Regions from separate parts of the Hydrogenophaga sp. OTU3427 genome, predicted to be linked through region 1. Evidence: predicted binding sites of a transcription regulator. Region 1 holds the regulator's gene; the other holds the start of a gene.

What was found. Region 1 encodes sigma-54, which starts transcription at its own class of promoters, with help from an activator protein. Its sites were predicted from a motif close to TGGCANGNAANCTGCTTT; they were not measured.
Region 2: AAHB17_RS08235 (TorF family putative porin) is a predicted target of sigma-54. The motif match lies at 5,113-5,130, and genes of this name have one in related genera.

The regions. Positions count from the first base shown of each region.
Region 1 is NZ_JASATI010000011.1:24,978-32,242, forward strand. Features, by position in the region: gene argS (arginine--tRNA ligase) at 1-1,666, shown strand, start outside; gene AAHB17_RS08845 (SPOR domain-containing protein) at 1,672-2,334, shown strand; gene AAHB17_RS08850 (thiol:disulfide interchange protein DsbA/DsbL) at 2,433-3,086, shown strand; gene lptA (lipopolysaccharide transport periplasmic protein LptA) at 3,195-3,845, shown strand; gene lptB (LPS export ABC transporter ATP-binding protein) at 3,842-4,633, shown strand; gene AAHB17_RS08865 (RNA polymerase factor sigma-54) at 4,639-6,177, shown strand; gene AAHB17_RS08870 (THUMP domain-containing class I SAM-dependent RNA methyltransferase) at 6,233-7,265, shown strand, end outside.
Region 2 is NZ_JASATI010000010.1:20,851-28,115, reverse strand. Features, by position in the region: gene AAHB17_RS08250 (hypothetical protein) at 1-1,505, opposite strand, end outside; gene AAHB17_RS08245 (hypothetical protein) at 1,498-3,825, opposite strand; partial or broken gene AAHB17_RS08240 (YifB family Mg chelatase-like AAA ATPase) at 3,883-4,845, opposite strand; gene AAHB17_RS08235 (TorF family putative porin) at 5,170-5,838, shown strand; gene glnK (P-II family nitrogen regulator) at 5,893-6,231, shown strand; gene AAHB17_RS08225 (ammonium transporter) at 6,266-7,265, shown strand, end outside.

The DNA of each region.
Region 1 (7,265 bases):
AGCCAAAAACGAACTGCTCGCCGCCCTCGCGGGTGAGCTGGAAAAACTCTCGCCCGGCGCCGGCGCCAAGGCGGCCTTCGAGTCGCCCAAGGTGGCCGCCCACGGTGATTTCGCCTGCACGGCCGCCATGCAGCTGGCCAAGCCACTCAAACTCAACCCACGCCAGCTGGGCGAACAGCTGCGCGACGCGCTGCTGGCCACGCCGGCCTTTGGGCAGTGGGTGGAGGCGATCGACATCGCCGGCCCCGGCTTCATCAACATCCGCCTCAAAGCCGCCGCCAAGCAGCAGGTGGTGCGCGAGGTGCTGGGCGCGGGCGCAAGCTTTGGCCAGCAGCCGGCGCGCGGCGAACGTGTGCTGGTGGAGTTCGTCTCGGCCAACCCGACCGGTCCGCTGCACGTGGGCCACGGCCGCCAGGCCGCCCTGGGCGACGCGATCTGCAACCTGTTCGAGACCCAGGGCTGGGACGTGCACCGCGAGTTCTATTACAACGACGCCGGTGTGCAGATCAACACCCTGGCCACGTCCACCCAGCTGCGCGCCAAGGGCTTCAAGCCGGGCGACGCCGAATGGCCCGAGGTGGCCTACAACGGCGACTACATCGGTGATATCGCGGCCGACTACCTTGCCAAAAAGACCGTGCATTCGGACGACCGCGCCTTCACCGCCAGCGGCGACGTGGACGCGCTGGACGACATCCGCCTGTTCGCCGTGGCCTACCTGCGCCACGAGCAAGACCTGGACCTGCAGGCCTTCTCGGTCAAGTTTGACCAGTACTACCTGGAATCCAGCCTCTACACCAGCGGCAAGGTGGACGCCACCGTGCAGAAGCTGCGCGAGGCCGGCAAGACCTACGAGTTGGACGGCGCGTTGTGGCTGAAGTCAACCGACTACGGCGACGACAAGGACCGCGTCATGCGCAAGGGCGACGGCTCCTACACCTACTTCGTGCCCGACGTGGCCTACCACATCGCCAAATGGGAACGTGGCTTCACCAAGGTCATCAACATCCAGGGCACGGACCACCACGGCACCATCGCCCGCGTGCGCGCCGGCCTGCAGGCCGCGGGCGTGGGCATCCCCCAAGGCTACCCCGACTACGTGCTGCACACCATGGTGCGCGTGATGCGCGGCGGCGAGGAGGTCAAGATCTCCAAGCGCGCCGGCAGCTACGTGACGCTGCGCGACCTGATCGAGTGGACCTCCAAGGACGCGGTGCGCTTCTTCCTGCTCAGCCGCAAGCCCGACACCGAATACACCTTCGACGTCGACCTGGCGGTCCAGAAGAACAACGACAACCCGGTGTACTACGTGCAGTACGCGCATGCGCGCATCTGCTCGGTGCTGGCGTCGTGGGGCGGTGATGTGGCCACGCTGCGGGACACCGACCTCTCGGCCCTCACCGGCCCGCAAGCCCAGGCCCTGCTGCTGCAACTGGCCAAGTACCCCGAGATGCTGAGCGCCGCCGCCACCGACTTCGCGCCCCACGACGTGACCTTCTACCTGCGCGAGCTGGCGGCCAGCTACCACAGCTACTACGACGCCGAGCGCATCCTGGTGGTGGAGGAGGCCGTCAAACGCGCGCGCCTGGCGCTGGTCGCGGCCACCGCGCAGGTGCTGCACAATGGCTTGGCCGTGCTCGGCGTGAGCGCGCCGCAAAAGATGTGACAAGCATGAACAAGCAACTGGGTGGAACACTGATCGGCTTTGTGGTCGGCCTGCTGGTGGGTCTGGGCCTGGCCCTGGCCGTGGCGGTCTACGTGACCAAGGTGCCGGTGCCTTTTGTCGACCGCGGCGTGTCGCGCAAGCCCACGCAGGACGCCATCGAGGCCGAGAAAAACCGCAATTGGAACCCCAACGCCGGCCTGGCGGGCAGCAAGCCCGCCGCCGCGCCCAAGCCAGAGGCCGAGCCGACCGAGGGCGCGGTGAAGTCCGAAGGCAAACCCGCCCCCGTGGCGCCCACACCGGCCGTCAAGCCGGAAGCGGTCAAACAGCCTGCCGCCTCGGCCGATCCGCTGGGCGATCTGGCGCGCAGCCGCACCCAGACAGCGGCGGCCCCGGCGACGGCCGCGCCGGCCACCGCCGGGACCGAAGCCGATCCGTTTGTCTACTTCGTACAGGCCGGGGCCTTCCGCACCGCGGCCGACGCCGAGGCCCAGCGCGCCAAACTGGCCATGCTGGGTTTCGATGCCAAGATCAGCGAACGCGAACAGGCCGGCCAGACCGTCTACCGGGTGCGCACCGGCCCCCACCGCGCCAAGGCCGACGCCGATGCGACCCAGGCCAAGCTGGCCGGCAACAACATCGACGCGGCCCTGGTGCGTGTGCAGCGCTGAAGCGCCGACCCGCCGCCGTTCACGCTTTTTTGAACTTTTGCTGCGGTGCGGCGCTCCATGGGAGGCAACCGCCGTTATGGCAAGGAGATTGTTGAAAAATGCAACGTCGTGATTTCACCCAAGCTGTGCTGATGGCCGGCACCGCCACCACGGGCCTGCTGGGCACCGCCCAGACCCAGGCACAGACCGCCTTCAAGGAAGGCACCGACTACCTCAAGCTCAGCCGCCCGGCCCCGGTCGACGCCCCGGCCGACAAGGTCGAGGTGATCGAGTTCTTCTGGTACAGCTGCCCCCACTGCAACGCCTTCGAGCCCACGTTTGACGCCTGGGCCAAGAAGCAGCCGGCCCACGTGGTGGTCAAGCGCGCGCCGGTGGCCTTCCGCGACGACTTCGTGCCCCAGCAGCGCCTGTACTACGCGCTGGAAGCCCTGGGCAAGGTCGAGGAACTGCACCGCAAGGTGTTCCACGCCATCCACACCGAAAAGCAGCGCCTGACGACCCAGGAGCAGATCGCCGACTGGATCGCCAAGCAGGGCGTGGACCGGGCCAAGTTCCTGGAGGTCTACAACGCCTTCGGCGTCGCGGGCAAGGCCCGCCGCGCCAGCCAGCTGCAGGACGCCTACCAGGTGGACGGCGTGCCCTCGCTGGGCATCGCCGGCAAATACTTCACCTCGGGTTCGCTGGCGCAGAACATGCCGCGCACGCTGCAAGTGGCCGAGCACCTGATTGCCCAGTCGCGAAGCGCGAAATAAGCGCCCTTGGCGCCGTCCCCCAAAGCCCGCTGCGATCCAGCGGGCTTTTTTGTGCCCGGCCCGGAGCGCACACGGCAAAGTGCACGCTTACAATGCCATGCAATTTCCATGCCCTACACGCCGATGACCCGCACCACGTTTACCCGCACCTGCCAGGCCGGCCTGCTGGCCATGGGCTTGCTGTCCGGTGCCGCGGCCCTGGCCGCCAAGGCAGACCGCAACCAGCCCATGAATGTGGAGGCCGACAGCCTGCGCCATGAGGATGGCCGCCAGACCAGCGTCTTCACCGGCAACGTGGTGGTCAACAAGGGCAGCATCGTGATCCGTGGCCAGCAGATCGAGGTGCGCCAGGGACCGCAGGGCCAGCAGTTCGGCACCGTGCTGGGCAACACCAGCACCCAGGCCTTCTTCCGGCAGAAGCGCGACGTGGTGGACGAATACATCGAAGGCGTGGCCGACCGCATCGAATACGACAGCCAGGCCGACACGGTGCGCTTCATCGGCCGCGCCGTGCTGCGCCGCTACCGGGGCGCGAGCCTCAACGACGAGACCGCGGGCAACACCATCGTGTACGACAACAACGCCGACGTGTTCACGGTCGACGGCGGCGCGGCCGCGCGCACCCCCGCCAACCCGAGCGGGCGCGTGCGCGCCATGCTCACCCCCGTGCCCAAGGGCGACACCAGCGGCCCGGCCCCGGTGACCGCGCCCGCCCCCGACCTCAAAGCCACACCGGCCCTGGGCGAGGGCAAGCGGTGAGCGCCGCCGTCCCGCTCGCCACCCACCCCGCCACGCCGGCCATCAAACGCCGGCTGGAAGCGCGTGGCCTGCAAAAAGCCTATGGCAGCCGCAAGGTGGTCAAGGACGTGTCGCTGGCGGTGGACGAAGGCGAGGTGGTGGGCCTGCTGGGGCCCAACGGCGCCGGCAAGACCACCTCCTTCTACATGATCGTGGGCCTGGTGCGGGCCGACGCCGGGCAGATTTCCCTCGACGGCCAGGCCGTGGAGCGCCTGCCCATCCATCGCCGCGCGCGCCTGGGCCTGGGCTACCTGCCGCAGGAAGCGTCCATCTTCCGCAAGCTCAGCGTGGAAGACAACGTGCGTGCCGTGCTGGAGCTGCAGACCGACCCGGCCACGGGCAAGCCCTACACCCACGCGGCGCTGGAGCAGCGCCTCACGGAACTGCTCGAGGACCTGCACGTCTCGCACCTGCGCTCCTCGCCGGCACCGGCCCTGTCGGGCGGTGAACGCCGCCGGGTGGAGATCGCCCGAGCCCTGGCCAGCAACCCGCGTTTCATCCTGCTGGACGAGCCTTTCGCCGGCATCGACCCGATCGCCGTGATCGAGATCCAGCGCATCATCGGCTTCCTCAAATCGCGTGGCATCGGCGTGCTGATCACCGACCACAACGTGCGCGAAACCCTGGGCATCTGCGACCACGCCTACATCATCAACGAGGGCCGCGTGCTGGCCCGGGGCACGCCGGGGGAAATTGTCGAGAATGCCGACGTCAGAAGGGTTTACCTCGGCGAACACTTCCGAATGTGAGCGGCATGAAACAAAGCCTCTCGCTTCGTGTCTCCCAACACCTGTCGCTGACCCCGCAGCTGCAGCAGTCCATCCGGCTGCTGCAGCTCTCCACGCTGGAGATGGCGCAGGAGGTCGAGCAGATGCTCGACGAGAACCCCTTTCTGGAACGCAGCGAGGAAGTGGCCGAGCGCGAGGCCTTTGGCGTCGACGCGGTGGACGCGCCGGTGAGCACCGGCGATCTGGTCAGCGAATGGAGCGCGGACAACGCCAGCAGCAGCAACAGTTCCAGCAGCGAAGGCGATGACTTCAGCGAAGAAGTCGGCGGCAGCGAACCCGACTGGGAAGGCGACGGCACCGTCTCCTTCACGCCCGACGACGGCGAGTGGGGCGGCGAGGCCGCGCCCCGCAACCGCAACGACCCGCACGACGAGGAAACCGCCAGCGCCGCCGAGCTCGCCAGCGAACACATCAGCCTTCAGGCCCACCTGCACCAGCAGGCGCTGGGCCTGCGGCTCAACGAGGAAGAGCGCGCGGCGCTGTACTTCCTGATCGAGTCGCTCAACGACGACGGCTACCTGGACGAGCCCATCGCCGACCTGGCCGCCGCGCTGGCCGGCGACGACCTGGAGGCCCGCGAAGCCACCGAACAGGCGCTCAACCTGGCGCTGCACTGGCTGCAGCACATGGACCCGGCCGGCGTGGGCGCGCGCGATCTGGCCGAATGCCTGCGCCTGCAGATCGAGGAGCTGCGCAACAGCCCGGCCGCCCAGGCCGCGCTGGCCATGTGCGCCCAGCCGCTGGACCTGCTGGCCCGCCGCGACACCAAACGCCTGGCCGCCGCCTGCCGGCTCGACGAGGCCGTGGTGCGCGAGGGCCTGGCACTGATCGGCCACCTGGAGCCCAAGCCGGGCCGGCGTTTCGTCAACGTGGAGCGCAACGCCATCTTGCCCGACGTCATCGTCACCAAGGCCGGGCGCGGCTTCAAGGTCCAGCTCAACCCCGACGTGATGCCGCGCCTGCGGGTGCACGACATCTACGCCAACGCCCTGCGCCAGGGCCGCGGCGAAAAAGGCGAAGGCGCGGCCGGCATGCAGCAGCGGCTGCAGGAGGCGCGCTGGTTCATCAAGAACATCCAGCAGCGCTTCGACACCATCCTGCGCGTGTCCAGCGCCATCGTCGAGCGCCAGCGCAACTTCTTCATGCACGGCGAACTCGCCATGCGCCCGCTGGTGCTGCGCGAGATCGCCGACGAGCTGGGCCTGCACGAGTCCACCATCAGCCGCGTGACCACCGCCAAGTACATGGCCACGCCCTTCGGCACCTACGAGCTCAAGTACTTCTTCGGCTCCAGCCTGGGCACCGAGACCGGCGGCAACGCCTCCAGCACCGCCGTGCGCGCGCTGATCAAGCAGTTCGTGGCCTCGGAAGACCTGGCCAAGCCGCTGTCGGACAACCAGCTGTCCGAGATGCTCAAGGAGCAAGGCATCGAATGCGCCCGCCGCACGGTGGCCAAATACCGCGAGGCGCTGCGCATTGCGCCGGCCAATCTGAGAAAACGATGACCCCCGGGGGCCCGATCCGCCCAGAGGCGGTCCGGCGGCGGATCGAAAGGTACACATGAACCAACTGACGCTTTTTCTGCCCTGCGCCGCCGGCGTGGAGGACTTCCTCGCCGCCGAGGTGAAACGCATCGTCGGTGTGGCAGATGCCGACATGTCGCGCTCGCGCGGCGGCGTGTTGATCAAGGCCAGCTGGCGCGACGCCATGCTGCTCAACCTGCACAGCCGCCTGGCCCAGCGGGTGCTGGTGGAACTGGCCTACCAGCCCTACCGCAGCGAAGACGACATCTACGCCACCGCCTGCGACGTGGCCTGGGAAATCTGGATGACGCCGCGGCACACGCTCAAGGTCGAGATCACGGCCCAGCACAGCCCGCTCAAGAGCCTGAACTTCGCCGCCCTGCGGGTGAAGGACGCCGTCTGCGACCGCCTGCGCCACAAGACCGGCGAGCGCCCCAACATCGACACCACCTGGCCCGACGTGCGGGTCTTCGCCCACCTGACCGAGAGCCACTGCTCGATCTACATCGACACCTCGGGCGAGCCGCTGTTCAAGCGCGGCTGGCGCGAGGACAAGGGCGACGCGCCCTTGAAGGAAACCCTGGCCGCGGCCATGATCGCCGCCACCGGCTGGGACGGCAGCCAGGGCGCGGCCCAACCGCTGTACGACCCCTGCTGCGGCAGTGGCACGGTGCTGATCGAGGCGGCGCAAATGGCGCTGAACATCGCGCCCGGCAGCACGCGCCGGTTTGCCTTCGAGAAGCTGCTGCCCTTCCAGTCGCACGTGTGGCAGGGCATCAAGGCCCAGGCCCAGGCGGCGCAAAAGCCCTGGCCGCAGGGGCAGAAACCCTTCATCTTCGGCAGCGACGTGGCCTTTCGCATGGTCGACTTCGCGCAGCGCAACGCCCAGCGTGCCGGCGTGGCCCAGGCCATCGAGCTGCGCGGCGGTGACGCCCTGCAACGCATGCCGCCCACCGACACCCCCGGCGTGATGCTGCTCAACCCGCCGTATGGCGAGCGCATCGCCGCGGCTGGTGTGGCCGGCACCCGCGCGGCCGACCGCGCGCAAGGGCGTGAGCAGCGCCGCGACG
Region 2 (7,265 bases), on a different contig from region 1:
GCAAGGCAAGTCTGGTGCAGACGCTCAATCAGTCGAATGAGTCGAGCCGCTATCGCGGGAATGGGACGTGCCTCCTTTTGCCGGGTGTCAGCAAAGCCTGACTTCCGGTTGAAGAAAAGCAGGTTGCGGCCACTCTTGTCCAGGCAACTCCTGACGCGCAGGTCGGTAAGCTCTCCGTTTCGTCTGGCGGTCACCGCGCCGACGATCAAGAATACTGCGCCGACCAGGATCATCACCAGTTCACAAAGTCCTTCATTCCTTCGCAGACGCTCATAGTAATCTCCATCCGCTCTCGCGCCAGGCTGAAGACGCCAGTTCTTGACCCCGAGGTCGATCAGGTGCTCGGAAATGAGGGAGTCCATCCCGATCTCGCTGCAAACTGCAGGGATGCTGATAGACAATTCTCGCGCCTTCTCTGCGACCGCCGCGTAGGCGTCCACGATGTGTTCTCCGTGGGTCAAGGCAAACGCGATCGAGCTTCGCATGGCACACAAAACGACGTCTTGCGGCAGCGTCTGGAACCTCCCGATTTCCTTTGTTTGGAGCCATGCCTGCAAATTTCTCTGCTGGATCGCGTCAATGGCCTGAGTGGGTACGTCGATCCCGCTGCGCTGGAGCAGTTTGAGGTGACCCAGGCATCGCATGTACAACGCCACCATCCGATCGCCGGCGCAGTCGTCATTCACTTCTCTTACCGGTACGGCCAAGCGCTCCCGCTCCGCCAGACCGGCCTCGTGAAGCATCAACTCGAACGGAATGGTCCGTTTCTGAACACCCCAAAGCGTATCTGCGTAGATCCTGGAGGTCAGTGCGAGCGTGTTCGGACGAATCTTGTACCCCGCTCGGCTCATTTGCCGATACAGGCCTTCGCGCCAGATCCATGCGCGCGCAGTCAACAATTCTGCGCGGCTCAATCCGAGTTGGTCGCTCCGGTCCAAGCCATCATCGATCGTGGGCACGTCCTGACGCGCCGCTGCAAGATCATGGGCCGAAATGGTGTTGCCACCGGTTCGAAGAAGCTCTCGCAGGCGTGGCATCCAGCCATACACCGACTCAGAAACATCGTTTGTCGAAGCAAGACGTGAGACGAGCGTGAGCAGATCGTTCGATGTAAGGCCCGCCAAGCCGAGCTCGCACAGGTGGACTTCTTCTTGGCGCAGCAACAGATAGTCGATCAGGTGCAGCGTGCAATGCACGCGGGCCCGCATGCTACTGGCGCTGAGTTGGCGGCCGGCTGACGCATGCGGATGCGTGGACGCGCACAGCCATAGCTTGAATGTTTCCAGCAAGCGCGCATGGCGCGTGTCGGTGAGGCTTTTTCCGTCCCGCATTCGAACGCGAAAATCGATCAGCTGCGCCGTTGCATAGTGATCGAACTGGATTTGCCAACGGTCGGCGTCAAACGGACTTCGCAGCCAGGAGGCCGCGCGATAGACGCCCGTGCCCCGGTCCAAGACGTGGTTCAAGAAGCTCAGCTCGCCCACGTAGGATTTCGCGTTACGCATACACGAACCTCTCGAACGACTCCTGCACCCGGATGCTGCGGGCTGAAATCACGAGATTTCTAAGGTCCTCCCGCCCGCTCTCTGGCGCCATGATGTAGTCCACGATCCGGTCCGTCACCAGCGCCCAGTACTGTGCCCGGCCGCAAACCGCCTTGGTTGCGTTCTGCACCGCATGTTGCAGCCCAAAAAGCAATGCCAGGATTCCGGTGCTGATACCGAAGGCGATTTCGCGATCGTTGACGTCTGCGGGTCCATCGACCAGAGGATCAAGGCGTTTGAAGGCATGGTGGCTCAGAAACTCATCGAGCTCTTGCATTGATGACAGTCCCGAGGCTTCAAGCACCAAGTCGGTTCCTTTCACGGCTTCGATGATCAACGAAGTCTGGAAGATGCGGATCCAGCGTTCCCGAAAAATACGCTGGACTTGAAGCGGCAGATAGTGATCAAGAAGACTCGGATTGAATTCCACGTGGCCCAGGGCTTCGCTCATGGCATGCACGCTTCCCGTATCCAGGTAGACGCGCACCCCGATGCTTGCTCGCAATGTGGCCAGCGTGAGCCGCTCTGCGATCGATTCCGCCGATCGCCTGTCAAGCCCCTGTCGTTCCAAGGACGAGCTCAAGTTCTTTCTGTTTTTGGGGTGGATGAAGAGGCCAGAGATGTTCTTGATGGGACTTGGGTAGCCAAATGACTTTCCGCTGCTCAAGAGAAAGGATCGCCAGTTGTCGTCGCCCTTGGCCTTCAGGTATCTGCGAAGCGGCGCAGTCGCCTGAATGATCCGTGTGACCACGTCCTTGCCGCGCGCAGTCAGCACGATCGCTTGTTGCGCATTGCCCGGCCCTGCACGATCTTTCGCTCCGACCAGCATGGTGACGCCGTCGAGAATCTGCACACACTGTATGTTCCCGTGCTTGTCATACAGCTGGAGCTTCTCCAGAAAGGAGCTCGTGATTTTGGGATGATCGTGCACCAGAAGGGTGAGATGCGGCAACAAGCTGCCGGCGTTCGGCACACCGAGCTTCAAAGCAGTTTCAGGAATTGGCTTCGGATAGAGGAGACCCACTGATGTGTCCTCGTGGGTCTGGTAGCCATAGTGTTCGAAAGTGGCAGCGGCATTGGCCATCGCCTGCGGGTTGTCTTTCGCGACCAACTGCTTATGACCGATCGAGTTGGCTCCCACTTTCTGAATGACTCTGACTGTCCCTTGCTTGGCAAGCAATGTCCGCGCGTCCACGTTGGCGCAGAACTGCGCGTATTCGCCTTCCGCCCACCGCTGCACAATCTCGATTTCCCTGCGGATGTCCTTCAACAGGACCTGAAGCGCTTGGTCATCCGTGCAATGAACCGGCACCAGCGTGATGAGGCGCCCCTTGGCGTCGGTCCCGTCTTCCTGCTTCAAAATCTTGGTCTGCGCCCCTGTCTTGGTCCGTTTGGGCGCCGCAGGCATCTGGGCCGGCTTCGCAAACAGGCCGCACGACTCCAAACATCCGGAGATGAATCTGATCGTCTGCGCATTCCACACAGCAAGGCTGGTGGCAAGTTCGTTGCCCATTTCGTGCCGCGAAGAGACAAAGTAGGCAAAAAACTGATGCCAGAAAACCTCCGTGAACGCTGGATCCTGCAAGCGTCGGACTGTCAGCGCGTCGTCATGGGCTCCGATGTACTCGGCTAAGGGGCGCAAGATCGGGATGTGGCTGGCGTTGTGCGACGTCGCCCAAGCGTCGCATGCCTTGTACAGGCGCTCTGTAAATTCGCGCCCCAAACGCTTGTAGATCGGGAAGAAAGGAAATCGTTGTCGCTTTCGCGCGTCCCTGTTCCTGCTCCACCACCCCTGCCAAAGCCACACCTTCTCAGCATCCAGTGCCAGGTCTTCGAAGAAATCGACGAATGGGCGAATCGACTCGGATACACCGGTGATCGCTGAACTAAACGTCAGGGGTGGCACCAAGAAGCCTCTGCCTTTAAGCTCGCTGAGCAGGCGAGCGAAAGAGGTTGTCTGTCTGTGCCTCCAGGCGTGCGTGGCATCAATGAACTTCTGGGAGTTGACCGCGCCAACATACGCTACACAACCTCTCCAGAACTCCGCTGATGCAAAGCCGGCATTCGGCACGTGAATGCCACAAATCTGAAGTACGCATTCCAGATGGCGCGGCTGCACCGTCTCGATGCCGCGAAGCGACAACGGTAGCGTTGCGTAGCCCGCTCGGATTTCAGCCAACAGGTGGTGGTTGAGGCGTTCGAACGGGTAGTCTGGGAAGGCGTCGTCCCTTTGGACAATTGTCAACGGCGAGTTGGGAGTGAATTGCGGGACGATTTGCACGAGAAACTCCTTGTTTCTCGCAATATAGACAACTTGGCAAAAAAGCTAAACGGCCAGTTCGTCGAGGAACAACACGCCATGGTGAGCGAGGGAAATCTCGCCCGGTCGGGGTGGCGAGCCTCCGCCCACCAGCGCCACCGCGCTCGCCGTGTGGTGCGGCGCGGCCATGGGGCGTCGGCCCCAGTCCTGCAAACGGAAGCGCCCGCCCAGGGAGGCCACGGCCGCCGCTTCCAGTGCCTCGTCTTCGTTCATGGGCGGCAACAGGTCGGCGAAACGCTGCGCCAACATGGACTTGCCGCTGCCCGGGGGGCCCACCAGCAGCAGGCTGTGGCCACCGGCCGCTGCGATCTCCAGCACCCGGCGGGCCTGGCTCTGTCCCTTGATATCGGCCATGTCGGGCCGCTCGCCAGGATGGGGGACGGTTCCTGGGGCTGGGGTGGCCTGCCGTTGCCAGCCACCGTCCTCGGCCGCCGTGTTGTCCGGGATGCCTGGGGTGGGGACGGGCAGAAAGCGCCGGACCACGTCGAGCAGGTGGTGGGCGCGGTAGACCTCGGCGGCGGGCACCAGCGCGGCCTCTTCGGCGCTGCCAGCGGGCAACACCAGCCGACGGGCGCTGCCCCGCTGCCGGTGCTGCGCCAGGCCCATGGCCAGGGCGCCGCGCACCGGGCGCAACTCGCCGCCCAATGAAAGTTCGCCAGCGAATTCCCAGCCGTTCAGCCGTTGGGCGTCGATCTGCCCGCTGGCCGCCAGCAAACCCAGCGCGATGGGCAGGTCGAAACGCCCCGAGTCCTTGGGCAGGTCGGCGGGCGCGAGGTTGACGGTGATCTTTTTGCTGCTCGGGAAGTCCAGCCCGGCGTTCATCAGGGCCGAGCGCACGCGCTCCCGGGCCTCCTTGACCTCGGTTTCGGCCAGCCCGACCAGGGTGAAACTGGGCAGGCCGTTGGCCAGATGCACCTCCACGCACACCGGACGTGCGTCCAGCCCCACCAGCGCACGGCTGTGCACCAAAGACAAACCCATGGCGGCCCTCCCTGTTCTGGTGCGGCTTGACGGCCCGATCAGGACCGCCAAAATGCACGTTCGTGGTGCATTGGTCGGCTGTGCCAGGCCGCCGTGCACCGCCAAGCCCCTTGGTGGTGCTTGTGCGTGTCCATCCTACACCGGCGGCGTGCGGCAGGGCAGGGCGGGGCGGCGGGGGCGGGGGCCGGGATTGTGAGTCTTTGTGAGTGACGTGCGCTGCAACGTGGGTTGGTCTGCGCCCTATTGGGGTGCCCGGGAGCGCCGGGTTGGCACATTCCCTGCTTAAGTGGCCCGTCTTCCCCTCAACCACTGGAGTTCTCCGTCATGAACATTTCCGCTATCAAGTCCCTGGCTGTTGTGGCGCTGGCCGCCTCGCCCCTGCTGGCCGCTGCCCAGCTGTCGGCCAACGTGTCGCTCAACACCAGTTACAAGTTCCGTGGCCAGGACCAGACGGCCAACAAGCCTGCGCTGCAGGGCGGTTTCGATTACGCCTTCGCCAATGGCCTGTATGTCGGCAACTGGAACTCCAACGTGACCCTGCCCACCGGCAGCCTGGAGATGGACCTCTACGGCGGCTACAAGGGCGAAGTCAGCGGCATCGGTTACGACGTCGGCGTGCTGCACTACGCCTACCCGGGCGCCAGCAGCTTCAAGACCACCGAGGTCTATGGCGGCCTGAGCTACGCCGGCTTCAGCGCCAAGTACTCGCACACCGTCTCCAGCCAGTACTTCGGTTCCGGCAGCAAGGCCGGCTACCTCAGCCTGGGCTACTCGACCGAGATCAGCAAGGGCCTGACCCTGAGCGCGGCCGTGGGCCTGACCGATTTCAAGCAGAAGGCCCTGACCGATTTCACCGACTACAGCGTGGGCCTGGGCTACGACCTGGGTGACGGCTACTCCGTCAAGGCCGCTTTCGTGGGCGCCAACAAGAAGGCCGTGTATGGCGACATCAACAAGAACCGCCTGGTGCTGACTGTCGCCAAGGCCATGTGACAGCTGCCGGGCCGCCCTGGCGGCCCGGACCGAACCGCCATCGAGAGGAACCTTATGAAACTGGTCACCGCCATCATCAAACCCTTCAAGCTGGACGAAGTGCGCGAAGCACTTTCGGGCATCGGCGTGCAGGGCATCACCGTCACCGAGGTCAAGGGCTTCGGACGCCAGAAGGGCCACACCGAGCTGTACCGCGGCGCCGAGTACGTGGTCGACTTCCTGCCCAAGGTCAAGATCGAGGCGGCCGTGGCCGACGAACTGGTCGACCGCGTGATCGAAGCCATCGAAGGCGCTGCCCGCACCGGCAAGATCGGTGACGGCAAGATCTTCGTTTACAGCCTGGAGCAAGTGGTCCGCATCCGCACCGGCGAAACCGGCAAAGAAGCGCTCTGACAGCGGCCCCTCATCGCAGAAGAAAGAGTCACCCATGAAAAAGCTCATCACCGGCCTGTTCCTAGGCCTCAGTCTGACCTTCGGTGGTCTGGCCGCCATGGCCCAGACGGCCGCGCCAGCAGCCACCGAAACCCCGGCGGCAACCGCTGCCGCCCCTGCCGCCAGCAGCGCCGCTGCCGCGCCCGCCGCCGCAGCCCCCGCCGCGCCGGCTGAGGCCGCCGCCGCACCGGCACCGGTCCCCAACAAGGGCGACACCGCCTGGATGATGGTGTCCACCTTGCTGGTCATCCTGATGACCGTGCCGGGCCTGGCCCTGTTCTACGGCGGCCTGGTGCGCAGCAAGAACATGCTGTCCGTGCTCATGCAGGTCATGGTCACCTTCTCGTTGATCGCCGTGCTGTGGTTCGTCTATGGCTACAGCCTGGCCTTCACCGAGGGCAATGCGTTCATCGGGGGCTTTGACCGGCTGTTGATGGCTGGGGTGTGGGACAACGTTGCAGGCACCTTTGCCAACGGTGCCACCTTCAGCAAGGGCGTGGTCATTCCCGAGATCATCTTCGCCGCCTTCCAGGCCACCTTTGCCGGCATCACCTGCGCGCTGATCGTCGGCGCCTTCGCCGAACGCATGAAGTTCTCCGCCGTGCTGCTGTTCATGGCGATCTGGTTCACCTTCAGCTACCTGCCCATCGCGCACATGGTGTGGTTCTGGATGGGTCCGGACGCCTACACGGCCAAGGAAGTGGCTGACAGCATGACGGGCAAGGCCGGCCAGATCTGGCAGTGGGGCGCGCTGGACTTCGCTGGCGGCACCGTGGTGCACATCAACGCTGCCGTTGCGGGTCTGGTGGGCGCCTTCATGGTCGGCAAACGCATCGGCTACGGCAAGGAAGCCATGGCCCCGCACAGCCTGACGCTGACCATGGTGGGCGCTTCGCTGCTGTGGGTGGGCTGGTTCGGCTTCAACGCCGGTTCCGCCCTGGAAGCCAACGGTTTCGCCGCCCTGGCCTTCATCAACACCTTTGCCGCCACCGCTG